2 regions of the Streptomyces sp. NPDC060000 genome follow, and region 1 is predicted to be linked to the other one. Evidence: riboswitches for the same ligand, from Rfam matches in the RefSeq annotation. Region 1 holds a riboswitch; the other holds the start of a gene.
What was found. Region 1 has a riboswitch for thiamine pyrophosphate ahead of ACFWBB_RS25050 (thiamine ABC transporter substrate binding subunit). Riboswitches for the same ligand answer to the same signal wherever they lie in the genome.

Region 1 (7,532 bases):
GGAACAGCTGATGGTCCTGGAACATCAGCCCGAGCTCCCGCTTGTGCGCGGGCACCCCGGCCTGGTCCCGCCCGTCCAGCAGCACCCGGCCGGCGTCCAGCGGCTGGAGCCCGGCCACCGCCCGCAGCAGCGTCGACTTGCCGCTGCCGCTCGGCCCCAGCACGCAGACCACCTCGTGCTCGGCGACGGCGAGACCGACCGCGTCGAGCACGGCGCGCCCCCCGAACCGCACGGTCGCGCGCTCCAGCTCCAGCAGCATCAGAACTCCCCCGTACGGTCGGTCCGCAGCCGCTCCAGCACCAGCAGGGCCACCGCGCACACCACCATCAGAATCGTCGAAAGGGCCATCGCCTGGCCGTAGTTCAGCTCGCCGGCCCGACCGAGCAGTCGCGCCACGGCGACCGGCAGCGTCGGACTGTCGGGCCGGGCGATGAACACCGTCGCCCCGAACTCCCCCAGCGACACCGCGAAGGCGAATCCGGCCGCGACGAGCAGCGCCCGCCGCACCATCGGCAGGTCGACCTCCCGCCACACCCGCCAGGGCGACGCCCCGAGCACGGCCGCCGCCTCACGCAGCCGCTGGTCCACCGCCCGCAGCACCGGCAGCATGATCCGTACGACGAAGGGAACGCCGACCAGCGCCTGCGCGAGCGGCACCAGGATCCAGGTACCGCGCAGGTCCAGCGGAGGCTCGTCGAGCGCGATGAGAAACCCGAAGCCGACGGTCACGGCGGAGACGCCCAGCGGCAGCATCAGCAGTGCGTCGAAGCCACGGACCAGCCGTCCGGCGTCCCGTCGGGTGAGCGCGGCCGCGGCGAGCCCACCGACGAGCACGGCGATCGCGGTCGCGACGACGGCGTACTCCAGCGAGTTGCCGATCGCCTCGATCGGCGGGACCAGGAAGACATTGCCGTCGTCGCTGGTCAACGCCCGGTAGTAGGCGAAGCCGGGTGCGTCGAGCGAGCGCTGCGCCAGCACCCCGAGCGGCAGCACCAGCAGGACGGCGATCGTGCCGAGCACTCCGGCCAGCAGCGCCCACTGCCCGGCCCCGCGCGGTCGCCGCGCCGTCACCGACGCGTCGACCAGCCGCAACGCGGTCTCCCGCCGCCGTACGGCCTGGGCGTGCACGGCGAGGATCACGCCGACGGCCACGAACTGGACGATCGTGAGGACGGCGGCCGTGGACAGGTCGAAGATCTCGGAGGTCTGCCGGTAGATCTCCACCTCGAGGGTGGAGAAGGTGGGGCCACCGAGGATCTGCACCACTCCGAAGGAGGTGAAGGTGAACAGGAAGACCATCAGCGCGGCGGCGGCGACGGCGGGCCCCAGGGCGGGCAGGGTGACCGTGCGCCACGCCGTCAGCCGGGACGCGCCGAGCATCCGCGCCGCCTCCTCCTGGCGGGGGTCGAGCTGCGACCACAGCCCGCCCACCGTCCGCACGACGACCGCGTAGTTGAAGAAGACGTGCGCCAGCAGGATCGCCCACACCGTGGTGTCCAGCCGTACGCCCCACAGGTCGTCGAGCAGTCCACCGCGCCCGACGAGCGCCAGGAACGCCGTGCCGACGACGACCGTCGGCAGCACGAACGGCACGGTGACGACGGCGCGCAGCACCTGCTTGCCCGGGAACTCCAGGCGCGCGAAGACATACGCGGCGGGCAGCGCGACCAGGAGCGTCAGCGCGGTGGAGGCCAGTGCCTGCCAGGTGGTGAACCACAGGACGTGCCGGATGCCGGACTGCGCGAGCACGTCCCACAGCCGTCCGAAGCGCGGGCCCCCGTCGGCGCCGAGTCCCCGGGCGACGATCGCGGCGACAGGGTAGGCGAAGAAGACCGCGAAGAACGCGACGGGCACGGCCATGAGACCGAGCCGTGCCACGTTCCCCGTGCGGGCTCCGCGCCCGGTCACTTCAGTACGAGCGAGGTCCATGACTTGACCCAGTCGTCGCGGTTGTCGGCGATCTTCCCGGGGTCCAGGGTCTCGGGGTCCTTGGCGGCGGGCCCGTACTCGGTGAACTCGGCGGGGACGGCCGCCCCCTTCACCACCGGGTACACGAACATGTTGAGCGGCATGTCCTCCTGGAACTCTTTGGTGATCAGGAAGTCGATCAGCGCCTTGCCGCCCTTGCTGTTGGAGGCGTTGCTCAGCAGACCCGCGAACTCGATCTGCCGGAAGCAGGTGCCGGACGCGACACCGGTCGGCGCGGTGGCCGGCTTCGGGTCGCCGTAGATCACCTCGGCGGGCGGCGAGGAGGCGTACGACACGACGAGCGGCCGGTCGGCCTTCGCCTTCTTCCCCCCGGCGGACCCGGAGAACTCCTCGTTGTAGGCCTGCTCCCAGCCGTCGACCACCTTCACCCCGTTGGCCTTGAGCTTCTTCCAGTACCCCTCCCAGCCTCCGTCGCCGTACTTCGCGGCGGTGCCGAGCAGGAAGCCGAGCCCGGGCGAGGAGGTGGAGGCGTTCTCGGTGACGAGCAGATCCTTGTAGGCGGGCTTCACCAGGTCGTCGAAGGAGGCGGGCGGGGCCAGCTTGTGCTCGCTGAAGTACGCCTTGTCGTAGTTGACGCAGATGTCGCCGTAGTCGACGGGAGTGACCCGGCGCTTGTCGGCGTCCAGCCGGTACTGCGCGTCGACCTGCCCCAGCCCCTTGGCTTCGTACGACTGGAACAGCCCGTTGTCGAGGGCGCGCGACAGGAGCGTGTTGTCGACGCCGAAGAAGACGTCGCCCTGCGGGTTGTCCTTGGTGAGGATCGCCTTGTTGACGGCCTGCCCGGCGTCGCCGTCCTTGAGGACCTTCACCTTGTACCCGGACTCCTTCTCGAAACCGGCGAGCACACCCTTGGACACGGCCCACGAGTCGTGGCTGACGAGGGTGACGGTCTTCGAGCTCCCCGAGCCCGCCGTCCCCTTCCCGTCCGTCGACCCGCACGCGGACAGCGCGACCAGGCCGAGCCCTACGGCCACGGCCACGAAGGTCTTGTTCTGCACTGGTTTTCCTCCTGGGTTGACCAGGAAGAGACGCGGCCCCGCCCGGGTCCGCGACGGACGCCGGGCAGGGCGCAACAGCTCGAGTGATGACCGAACTTCCTACCCAGAATGACCTGGGCGAGGTTCAGAGGGTCTGCGGGCCTGGATGCCGCACTCTCAGCGCTGTGGCGCTCCCCTGTCGGAATATGAAGATGTGTACGGTCCTCAGACTACCGCTCGGTCGCCGCGAGCTGACCGCACGCCCCGTCGATCTCCTGACCACGGGTGTCCCGGACCGTGACGGGCACCCCGTGCGCGGCGATCGCCTCGACGAACGCCTTCTCGTCCTCGGGCCGGGAGGCCGTCCACTTCGACCCCGGCGTCGGGTTGAGCGGGATGAGGTTGACGTGCACCGGCTTGCCCCGCAGCAGCCGCCCGAGCCGGTCACCACGCCAGGCCTGGTCGTTGATGTCGCGGATCAGCGCGTACTCGATGGACAGCCGACGCCCGGACCGCTCGGTGTACTCGAACCCGGCCTCCAGCACCTCGCGCACCTTCCACCGCGTGTTCACGGGGACCAGGGTGTCGCGCAGTTCGTCGTCCGGCGCGTGCAGGGAGATCGCCAGCCGGCACTTGAAGCCCTCGTCGGAGAACCGGTGGATGGCGGGCACCAGGCCGACCGTCGACACGGTGATCCCGCGCTGCGAGAGCCCGAGCCCGTCGGGAGCCGGGTCGGTGAGCGCCCGGATGGCACCGACGACCCGCTTGTAGTTGGCGAGCGGCTCGCCCATACCCATGAAGACGATGTTGCTGAGCCTGGCAGGCCCCCCCGGCACCTCTCCGTCCCGCAGGGCCCGCATCCCGTCGACGATCTGGTGCACGATCTCGGCGGTGGACAGGTTCCGGTCCAGCCCCGCCTGCCCGGTGGCGCAGAACGGGCAGTTCATCCCGCACCCCGCCTGCGAGCTGATGCACATGGTCACCCGGTCCGGGTACCGCATCAGTACCGACTCCACGAGCGTGCCGTCGAACAGCCGCCACAGGGTCTTGCGGGTGGTCCCCTCGTCGGTCGACAGATGCCGGACCACCGACATCAGGTCCGGCAGCAGCGCCTCACGCAGCTTGTCGCGGGCACCGGCGGGGATGTCGGTCCACTCCGCCGGGTCGTGCGCGTAACGCGCGAAGTAGTGCTGCGAGAGCTGCTTGGCACGGAACGGCTTCTCACCGATCTCCGCCACGACCTCCTTCCGCTCGGCGGGCGAGAGGTCGGCAAGATGCCGCGGCGGCTTCTTGGCTCCGCGGGGGGCAACGAAAGTAAGTTCTCCGGGCTTCGGCATAACCCTTCCAGTGTCGCAGATCAACTCCACCGGCCCAGGCCCAGAACGGGGTGGGGGCGGTCACCCCTGGGCGCTCTCTGTCATGGTTGGACGGCCTCGCACAACCCAGGGACGGCCCAGGGGGCGTACCACCGGGAGCGGGATGATCTCTCCGGAGGGGTGCGAGTGGACATGCTTGAACTGATGGAGTGGCTGGCCGCGCGCGGAGTCACAACCTTCTTCAAGGTCGACGGTGACCGCATGGTTGAGCGGCGGACGGCATGGATGGTCATCGTCAGCGGTGGGCCGCTCGGCGAGGACTCGTTCTTCCGAGCCGACCTGGCCACGCCAGACGCATGCCTTGACTCGTTGCTCGCTCATCTGGAGGGCAAGGGCCTGTCGCCATTCGCATGATCAACATGTGCTGAAGCTCAGACGCAACTGCCGTGGGGTGCCCGCACGTACCTGGTGAGCTCGACCGCCCGCTCGCTCAGTTTCTCGTTCCCCTCACGGCCCTGGTGACGAGCTCGCTCGCCCAGCCCTCGGCGGAGGCCGTGGGCAGGACGAGCCGGCGTCGACGGTAGCGGTGCCCGGCGCGCGTCGTTGATCGCTGCGAGCAGCGAGGCAGGAGTACATGAGATACGGGCCCCCTCCCCGCACAGAAGCAAAGGGAGGCGGCCCGCATGAACCCGTTGTGCCGCGTGGGTCAGCCGGAACCCACGAACAGGACGAGCAGCAGCCAGACCACGGGAGCCGTGGGCAGGAGCGAGTCGAGCCGGTCCATGATGCCCCCGTGGCCCGGGAGCAGCGTGCCCATGTCCTTGATGCCCAGGTCCCGCTTGATCATGGACTCGCCGAGGTCGCCGAGCGTGGCGCTGGCCGCGACGGCGAAGCCGAGCAGCAGCCCCTGCCACCAGGTGCCGTCGTCGATCAGGAACTGCATGCACAGCGCGCCGGCGACCATCGCGAACGACACCGCCCCGAGCAGGCCCTCGCGGGTCTTGCCCGGGCTGATGCGCGGGGCGAGCTTGGTTCTGCCGAAGCGCCAGCCGACGGCGTACGCGCCCGTGTCGCTGACGACCGTCAGGACCAGGAACGTCATGACACGGAACGCTCCGTCGTCGGCGGTGAGCATCAGGGCGACGAACGTGGCGAGGAACGGCACGTAGAAGGCCGCGAAGACGCCGGCCGTGACGTCCTTGAGGTAGCCCTCGGGCGGTTCGGTCATCCGCCAGACCAGCACCGCGAGCGCGGTGAGAGCCATCGCGACCCAAGCGCCCTCGGGTCCCCGGACGTATCCGGCGACGATCATCGCGGCACCGCCGACCGCTAGCGGCACGAGCGGCGCCCTGATGCCCTTGCGCTCCTGCAGCCTGCTGGTCAGCTCCCACAGGCCCACGACGACGGCGACCGCTATCACGCCGATGAACACGGCCTTGACGACGAACAGCGACGCGACGATGACCGCACCGAGCCCGACCCCGACCCCTATGGCCGCGCCCAGGTCGCGGCCCGCACTCTTCTTCTGCGGGGCGGGCGCCGGCTGAGGGGCGTCGGGCATGGGCTCCGGATTCTGCGGCACCGCCGCAGGGGGCTGTGCCGACGGTGTGTCGTGGCGTCGGGCGGCGTCGATGTACGGCTGGTTGCCGTAGGGCGCGTCGCCGTAGGGCTCGGCTGGGAACGGGGGGCCGCCCAGCCGAGCGGCCCCCCGGTCGTCATCCTGGTTTCCGCCGTGTGCGGGTACGTCGGGGACGATGGGCATGGGGCGAGTCTGCTGCGCCTCAGGCGCATCGTACGCGGGACCCGCCGGGGCGGCCCCTTGGACGGGCGCCTGGTCGGCGGGCCCCCAGTACCCGGCCCGCGACCCGGCGTGTGGCGGTGAGCCCCAGGAAGAGTCGTTCATCAGACCTCGAGCAGCTCCGATTCCTTGTGCTTCAGGAGCTCGTCCACCTGGGCGACGTACTTCGCGGTGGTGTCGTCGAGCTCCTTCTCGGCACGGCGGCCCTCGTCCTCGCCGACCTCGCCGTCCTTGATCAGCTTGTCGATCGCGTCCTTGGCCTTGCGGCGGACCGCGCGGATGGACACCTTGGCGTCCTCGCCCTTGCCCTTGGCGACCTTGATGTAGTCGCGGCGGCGCTCCTCGGTCAGCTCGGGGAACACCACTCGGATGATGTTGCCGTCGTTGCTCGGGTTGACGCCCAGGTCGGAGTCGCGGATCGCCTGCTCGATGTTGCGCAGCGCGGTCTTGTCGAACGGCGTCACGACCGCCATGCGCGGCTCCGGCACGGAGAACGAAGCCAGCTGGTTGATCGGCGTCAGTGCGCCGTAGTAGTCGGCAACGATCTTGTTGAACATCGCCGGGTGCGCACGGCCGGTGCGGATCGCGGCGAAGTCCTCCTTGGCGACCACGACGGCCTTCTCCATCTTCTCCTCGGCCTCGAGGAGGGTCTCTTCGATCACCACTTGCTCCTGCGTGTCTTGAGTAGGCCCGGCTGCGGTTCCTTGCGGAGGCCGGCCGGCTGCGTCGCGTCTTCTTCCTGCACGGTTCCCGACCGGCAGGACATTGTCCATCCCCCGACCAGGGTCCGTCCCCCGGTCAGGTGTTGTCGTGCGAGACCGGGGTTCTTCCGGTCAGGCCCGGCTGCCTTGCTCACCCACAAGCGTGCCGATCTTCTCACCCCTGACGGCGCGAGCGATATTGCCCTCCGTCAGGAGCTCGAAGACGAGGATCGGGAGCTTGTTGTCACGGCACAGCGTGATCGCGGTCATGTCCGCGACCTTCAGGTCGCGGGTGATGACCTCGCCGTAGCCGAGGGCGTCGAACTTGACGGCCGCCGGGTTGGTCTTCGGGTCGGAGTCGTAGACGCCGTCCACGCCGTTCTTGCCCATCAGCAGCGCCTCGGCGTCGATCTCCAGGGCGCGCTGGGCGGCGGTGGTGTCGGTGGAGAAGTACGGCATGCCCATACCGGCACCGAAGATGACCACGCGGCCCTTCTCCAGGTGCCGCACGGCACGCAGCGGGATGTAGGGCTCGGCGACCTGGCCCATGGTGATGGCGGTCTGCACGCGGCTGTCGATGCCCTCCTTCTCCAGGAAGTCCTGGAGGGCGAGGCAGTTCATGACCGTGCCGAGCATGCCCATGTAGTCCGAGCGGGCGCGGTCCATGCCGCGCTGCTGGAGTTCGGCGCCGCGGAAGAAGTTGCCGCCGCCGATGACGACCGCGATCTCGGCGCCGTCACGGACGACGGCG
Region 2 (7,532 bases), on a different contig from region 1:
CGTCCACGCCTTCGTCCACGTCCGAGACGGGCTCCGCGGAGCCCGGCGCGGCCGCGCTGGGGCTCGCCACCACCGTGGGGGAGGCGGCCCAGGCCGCCGAAGCCGCCGGGGCGGGCGCCGTCGCCGCCGTCCTCACCCCCGTTCTCGCCGGGACCGCCGCGATGATCTTCCTGCTCGTCGGCTACATACTCAGGGTGCTCGACCCCGAGCAGGCGTTCGCCCGGACCATGCTCGCCGCCGGCTGGACGTTCGGGGCCGTGGCCGTGGCCGCGATCCTTGTCGCCACCGTCGCGCTGCTGCTCACCGCCCTGCGCAACCGGCCCTCCCTGGAGGCCGGACCGTACAGCGAACTGAGCGAGGAGGTCGACCAGGCCAGGGAAGCCTGGCGAGAAGCCCTGCTGGAACGCGGCATCCTGCCGTTCCTCCGGGAGGCCCTCGCCGATCCCGGCACGGCGACCGCCCTGCACACCGACCCCACCCCACCGGCTCCCACCGGCCGCCTCCCGAAGATCGGCTATGACCGTCCGGGCTTCAGCAGCCCGGACGACGGCCGCTCGACAGGCCCGCGCCCGAGCTTCAGCAGTCCGGACTACACCAGCCCGGACTTCGGCGGCCCGGAGCACCAGCCGGAATAGGCACTCGGCTTGCGCCCCCGTCGACCCCGCCGGGACAGCGCAAGCCGTACGCCGTACGGCCTCGCTGTACGGCGTACGCCCACGCCGGGTGGCCTGGGTGCCAGTGCTGCGCTGTGCTGCTCGGAGTCACGGGATGGGTCGTGGTGGGCCGCCGTGCGGCTGTGGTTGTACGCCGGTCAGAGGATTCCTGCCCGGCCCGCTGCAGTGATCCAACTGGGGAACTCCGACAGCAGCCGGTCGTAGAGCTCCTGGTCCGGGACGGTGGTGATGTCGTCCACGGAGAAGAACCCCACGTTGTCGACGCGGCGCCCAGGAAGCGTGTCGAACCGTTCCAGGACTCCGTAGTCGGACCGGCCGAGCCCCACGAACTGCCAGAAGATCGGCTCCTCGACCGCCGCCCGCAGCTCCCGCTCGATCGCCGCGTCGCGGTGGACCCCTCCGTCGGAGAAGAACAGCACCAGCGTGGGAGCGGCCGTCGGATTCTCCCTCACATATGTTCTGACCTGGGCAATCGCCTTCTGCTCCTCGTTCTGGATGCCGACCGTGCGCATGTCGACCTGCCCGGGTTCCATCCCCTTGCGGGGCTTCCTGCTGCGCCGGAACAGACTGATCTCGCCCACCCGCACATGCAGCCGCAGCCAATCGGGGAGCTCGCCCAGCCGCAGGTCGGGGAGGCGCGCGGCCTCGCTGGCGAACGTCCAGGCCTGCATCTCTCCGTCGTCGTCGAGTTGGGCCGCCACCGCCGCCATACGCTCCACGACGTCCGCCACCACTCCGCGCGAGTACAGGAACGACATGGACCCGGAGGCGTCGAGGACGAGCACCACGCGCGCGCTGATCCCCACCGCTCCGCGCTTGCTCAGGCTGACGGCCACCTGCTCCTTGCGCAGAGACAGCCGCTTGCGCATGTCGACAGGCAGCTGCTCCTCCCCCTTGGACGGACGGGGACCGGACGGTCGGCTGATCGCAGGTGGGGTGACGGGCGGTGGAGTGATCGGGGGTGGGGCGATGGTGGGCCGGGTGGGTGGCGGTGGCGCCGATGGGGCGCGCGTGGATGTGTACGGTGGGGTGCCCGGCGGCGGGGTGAGAGGCGGTTGGTTCCGTGGCACGGTCGCCTCCTCCGGCCCTTCGTCGACCGTGATCCCGAAATCCGTGGCGACCCCGGCCAGCCCTGAGGCGTATCCCTGCCCGACGGCCCGGAACTTCCAGCGCCCCTCGCGCAGGTACAGCTCACCGGCGATGAACGCCGTCTCCGTATCGGCCCGCATCTCGAAGCGCGCCACTTCGGAGCGTCCGCCCGTGCCGAGCAGTCTCAGCGTCAGACCCCTCACCTGACCGAAGGTGCCGCCGTCGGCCGACGCGCACACCACCACACGCGTGATCGCGCCTTCCAGCGAGCGGAGGTCCACCTGGACCGTGTCGGTCGCGACGCCGGCATCGCTCCGCTTGCCGAGGTGTCGCACGGCGCCGGACGCGTGCAGCGGCTGGTTGTAGAAGACGAAGTCCCCGTCGTCACGAACCCGTCCGTCCTGGGCCAGCAGCAGCGCCGAGGCATCGATGTCCGGTCCGTCGACCTCCTCGGCCCAGCTGAGTTCGACCAGTACGCCCGGCACGTCGACCGGCAGATTGGCACCCTTGCTCATGGATCGCGCTGTCATGGAGGCAAGTCTGCCGAGCCGACGCCCGAGGGCAACCGAACGAGCACGACACTCCGCCTGATCGCGATACCGCTGTGTCTTACCCTCGCTGACGGGCCGCCCAGGGCGCTGTCCCCAGGTGTCGAACCTGGTGGGACAGCACCGATGGGAACAGCACCGATGGGAACAGCGCCGATCCGGACTCGTCAGTCGGCCAGCGGCAGGTACACCCGGTTTCCGCTCGCCGCGAACTCCTTCGACTTCTCCAACATGCCCTCGGCGATCTCCTCCGCCGAGGCCCCGGCGGCCGCCCCGCTGCCGAACCGCTCGTTGATGCTCTGGCTGATCTTCATCGAGCAGAACTTCGGCCCGCACATCGAGCAGAAGTGTGCCGTCTTCGCCGGCTCCGCCGGGAGGGTCTCGTCGTGGAACTCCCGTGCCGTGTCCGGATCGAGAGCGAGGTTGAACTGGTCCTCCCAGCGGAACTCGAAACGGGCGTCGGACAGCGCGTCGTCCCAATCCTGCGCACCGGGATGCCCCTTGGCGAGGTCGGCTGCGTGGGCGGCGATCTTGTAGGTGATGACGCCGGTCTTGACGTCATCCCGGTTGGGCAGGCCCAGATGCTCCTTGGGCGTGACGTAGCAGAGCATGGCCGTGCCCCACCAGGCGATCATCGCGGCACCGATACCGGAGGTGATGTGGTCGTACGCCGGCGCGACGTCCGTCGTCAGCGGGCCGAGCGTATAGAACGGAGCTTCATCACAGATCTCCTGCTGAAGGTCGATGTTCTCCTTGATCTTGTGCATCGGGACATGTCCCGGGCCTTCGATCATCGTCTGAACATGGAAACGCTTCGCGATCCGGTTGAGTTCCCCGAGTGTCCTCAACTCCGCGAACTGCGCTGCGTCGTTGGCGTCCGAGATGGACCCCGGCCGCAAGCCGTCGCCCAGCGAGTACGTCACGTCGTAGGCGGCGAGGATCTCGCAGAGCTCCTCGAAGTTCTCGTAGAGGAACGACTCCTTGTGGTGCGCGAGGCACCAGGCCGCCATGATCGAACCACCGCGCGACACGATGCCGGTCTTACGGTTCGCGGTGAGCGGGACGTACGCGAGGCGGACACCGGCGTGCACCGTCATGTAGTCCACGCCCTGCTCGGCCTGCTCGATGACGGTGTCCTTGTAGATTTCCCAGGTCAGTTCCTCGGCGCGGCCGTCGACCTTCTCCAGCGCCTGGTAAAGCGGTACCGTGCCGATGGGAACGGGGGAGTTGCGCAGCACCCATTCACGGGTGGTGTGGATGTTGCGGCCGGTCGACAGGTCCATGACCGTGTCGGCGCCCCATCGGGTGGCCCAGGTCATCTTCTCGACCTCCTCCTCGATGGAGGACGTCACCGCCGAGTTGCCGATGTTGGCGTTGACCTTCACCAGGAACCGCTTGCCGATGATCATCGGCTCGATCTCCGGGTGGTTGACGTTGGCCGGCAACACGGCGCGGCCTGCCGCGATCTCCTCGCGAACCACCTCAGGAGAAACATTCTCCCGGAGGGCCACGAATTCCATCTCGGGTGTGATCTCCCCCCGGCGCGCATACGCGAGTTGGGTCACCGCCCCGCCGTCCCGACTGCGGCGCGGCAGACGCGGCCGACCCGGAAAGACCGCGTCGAGGTTGCGCAGACCACCGCGCGGTGAGGTGTGCTTGACGCCGTCGTCCTCGGGACGGACGGGACGGCCCGCGTACTCCTCCGTGTCTCCGCGGGCGATGATCCAGTTCTCACGCAGCGGCGACAGGCCCCTGCGGACGTCGGTGCTGGCGAGTGGATCGGTATACGGGCCGGAGGTGTCGTACAGGGTGACCGACTGCCCGTTGGTGAGATGCACCTGACGGACCGGCACCCGCACGTCGGGACGAGCGCCCTCGACGTACCCCTTGTGCCAGCCGACGGACTTCCTGGCCCCCGATTCGTTCACGTCGACCGCGCTTTCGCTGGTCGCGTTCTGCGTGAAGGCAGGCGTGCGTGCGTCCTTGTTGGTCATGAGACCTACTCCCTACGCCGGCATTACCCGGTAACAGGTTCGGCGGTCGACGCAGCGGCTACCGTCTGCCGATGTTTCATGTGAAACATCACTCCATAGGAGAGACGTTCCACGTGAAACATCGCGAAGACGAAGGTCAGCGCCCTCTCAGCCCGGTGCTCCGAGCTCCCGCGTGTGCAAAGGTTGCCTCCACGCTAGCGCCAATTCTGGCGCGGTGAACAGAGGGCTCGTGTCGTTCTTGCGATGATCGGTCGGTGACCACCACACACCAGCCCCCGTACCCACCTCCCGAGCCGCCCCGTCGCCTTGGCGCCAACAACGGCAGTGGCGACGGCAATGGCAATGGCGACGGACCCGGCAACGGCCCCGGAGGCGACCGCGACTTCGGCAACGGTCACGACCACCAGCGGGGCCCCGGCCACGGACCTGGATACGCCGGTGGTCTCGGCGGCCTGAGGCGCGCCGGAACTCCCAGCGGGCAGCGTGCCCGCTCCGGTGACGGGGCGGGGCCGATGTCGGCGTCAGGGCCGGGGACCGGGCCAGCGCCAGCGCCAGCGCCAGGGAACAGCGGAGGTTACGGACGCGGGCAAGGGCCTGCGAACGATCCGGGATACGGGACCGGGCAAGGATCCGGAAATGACCAGGGATACGGGACCGGGCAGGTGTACGGAACCGGGCCCGCGCGCGGGCGGGGCTACGGCGGCTCTGGCCCCCGTCATGGAGCTGAGCCTGGCCTTGCTCCTGGTGTCGGCGCCCGTCCTGGCCCCAACCCTGACCCCAATTCTGGCCCTGGCGACGGATATGGCTTTGACCGCAAAGTCGGTCATGGGCAGAACCTCGACGGTGGTCATGGTGGCGGCCCCGGTGAGAGGCGCGGGAAGGGGCACGCCGGCGGTCACGGCGAGGATCACGGCGACGGTCACAGCGGCGGCGGTCACGGCGGTCACGGCGATGGCCCGGGGGACATGCACGGCGCAGGTTCAGGTAGCGGGCACGGACCTTCACACGGTCACAGCCACAGTCACGGCCCGGCCGCCCCCGTCTCCCGGCACCTGCGCAAGGTCATCGCGGCCATCCTCATCCCGTTCGGTGCCGCGGTGCTGGTGGGCCTCGTGGTGCTGTGGCCCGGTGGAGCGCCGGCGCACGAGCGCACCGGAGTCGGGTTCGACCGGCAGACCCAGCAGGCCACGGTCACCAAGGTCGTGAGCGTGAACTGTGCGTCGGTGAACGCCTCGGGCGACGCTCCCACCGGCGACACCTCCACGGCCGAGGGGTCCTCCGCACAGCAGCAGGCGAGCGGCACCTGCAAGCGGGCCACGATCCGCGTGGACACCGGCAGCGACAAGGGCCGTACGTTCACCGAGATCGTCCAGCCGGACCAGTCACGGCAGTTGGAGCAGGACGAGAAGGTCGTGGTCGCCTACGAGCCCTCCGCGCCGAAGGACCTCCAGTACTCGGTCACCGACGTGAACCGTCGGATCCCCATGACGGTCCTGGCCCTCATCTTCGCGGTCGCCGTCGTGGTCGTCGGGCGGCTTCGGGGCGTCATGGCGCTGGTCGCGCTGGCCATCAGCTTCATGGTGCTGAACTTCTTCGTCCTGCCCGCGATCCTCCAGGGGTCGAACCCTCTGGTCGTGGCAGTGGTGGGGTCGAGCGCCATCATGCTGATCGCCCTCTATCTCTGTCACGGCCTCTCGGCCCGCACCTCCGTCGCGGTGCTCGGCACCCTGATCTCGCTGCTGCTGATCGGCATCCTCGGCTCGCTGTTCATCGACTGGGCCGCGCTGACCGGCAACACGGACGACAACACCGGCCTGATCCATGGCCTGTACCCGTCGATCGACATGAGCGGTCTGCTGCTCGCCGGGATCATCATCGGCTCGCTCGGCGTCCTCGACGACGTGACGGTCACGCAGACCTCGGCGGTCTGGGAACTGCACGAGGCCAACCCCGCGATGGGTTGGCGCGGCCTGTACCGGGCCGGCATCCGCATCGGGCGCGACCACATCGCCTCCGTGGTCAACACACTCGTCCTCGCCTACGCCGGTGCCGCACTGCCGCTGCTACTGCTCTTCTCGATCGCGCAGAGCAGCGTGGGTGCCGTCGCCAACAGCGAGCTGGTCGCCGAGGAGATCGTGCGCACGCTGGTGGGCTCGATCGGCCTGGTCGCCTCCGTACCCGTCACCACGGTTCTGGCGGCCCTGGTGGTGTCCGCCGACCGGCCGAGCTCCGGTAAGGCACCCGCGACGGCCCCGGAAGTGATTCCCGCTGCTTCGGTGGGAACGACGGCCTCGGGCACCGCCCAGGCACGGGGCGGCCGTGGGAAGCGGCGCAAGCGCTGAGCTGGCGCAAGCGCGGAGGCGAGGGGGCGCCCGAGTGCCGAGAACACCGGCCGACTCGGGCGTGTCCCTCACTTCTCCCGGTAGGGAAGAAGCGTTCCTGCACAATGCCCACCGTGGCGAAGCGTTCCGCCACCGATCGCCTCCACTCACCGCAGTCACGTCAGCCGGCGCTCTGCTCCTCGGCCAGGATCCGGTCCAGCGCCTCGTCCAAGTACGCGTCGAAGTCGGCGAGAGCACCCTCCTGGCCCAGCGGAACCAGCTTGTCGGTGCGATCGAGGAAGGCCACCAGCGGAGCCGCCGAGGAGCGGAACAGCGCCTGGTCACCGCCGACCTGAAGCCGGATCAGGACCTCCCCCAGCACGTCGGGATCCACCGGCGAGACGCGGACGTCCCCTTCGCCGCACGGCCTGCCCACCCCGTCGATGAGCAGCTCGCGCCCGAAGGTCCAGGTCACCGGGGCATCACCGGGCAGATGGAAGGTGAGTCGCACGGCGTACGGATCGCACGACTCGTAACCCAGCTCCACCGGGATGCGGAACGAGAGCTCCTCGGACACGAGGAAGCTCATCATGACCTCTGCCTGTACTGCCTGTACGGACTCGCGCATCGCCTTACCTCGTCATTTGCCGCCGACTGGCCGGGAATGGACCGTCTGACACTGCACGCATCTTGCTGAACGTACACAACAGATCACAAGGAGTGAGTTTTCAGATACTGATAGAGATCGCCAACGATCCCAGGAGCCGTCCGACCTCGCTCTGCAGTTGCCGGGCCGCGGGCAGCAGCCGATGGGCGTGATGGGCGGGGAGGGAGATCGCCATCGTGGCCGCTGTGGTCCCCACGGTGATCGGGATGGCCGCGCACACCGTGCCCACCGCATACTCC

Region 2: another riboswitch for thiamine pyrophosphate. It lies ahead of thiC (phosphomethylpyrimidine synthase ThiC); the one in region 1 lies ahead of ACFWBB_RS25050 (thiamine ABC transporter substrate binding subunit).

What each region holds. Positions count from the first base shown of each region.
Region 1 is NZ_JBHWUU010000050.1:23,985-31,516, reverse strand. It holds gene ACFWBB_RS25060 (ABC transporter ATP-binding protein) at 1-259, opposite strand, end outside; gene ACFWBB_RS25055 (ABC transporter permease) at 259-1,929, opposite strand; gene ACFWBB_RS25050 (thiamine ABC transporter substrate binding subunit) at 1,905-2,987, opposite strand; TPP riboswitch at 3,066-3,174, opposite strand; gene rlmN (23S rRNA (adenine(2503)-C(2))-methyltransferase RlmN) at 3,197-4,303, opposite strand; gene ACFWBB_RS25040 (hypothetical protein) at 4,475-4,696, shown strand; gene ACFWBB_RS25035 (phosphatidate cytidylyltransferase) at 4,989-6,185, opposite strand; gene frr (ribosome recycling factor) at 6,185-6,742, opposite strand; gene pyrH (UMP kinase) at 6,914-7,532, opposite strand, start outside.
Region 2 is NZ_JBHWUU010000003.1:94,737-102,268, forward strand. It holds gene ACFWBB_RS03260 (hypothetical protein) at 1-635, shown strand, start outside; gene ACFWBB_RS03265 (VWA domain-containing protein) at 812-2,293, opposite strand; gene thiC (phosphomethylpyrimidine synthase ThiC) at 2,479-4,305, opposite strand; TPP riboswitch at 4,298-4,487, opposite strand; gene ACFWBB_RS03275 (YibE/F family protein) at 5,271-6,647, shown strand; gene ACFWBB_RS03280 (SsgA family sporulation/cell division regulator) at 6,808-7,254, opposite strand; gene ACFWBB_RS03285 (IclR family transcriptional regulator) at 7,355-7,532, opposite strand, start outside.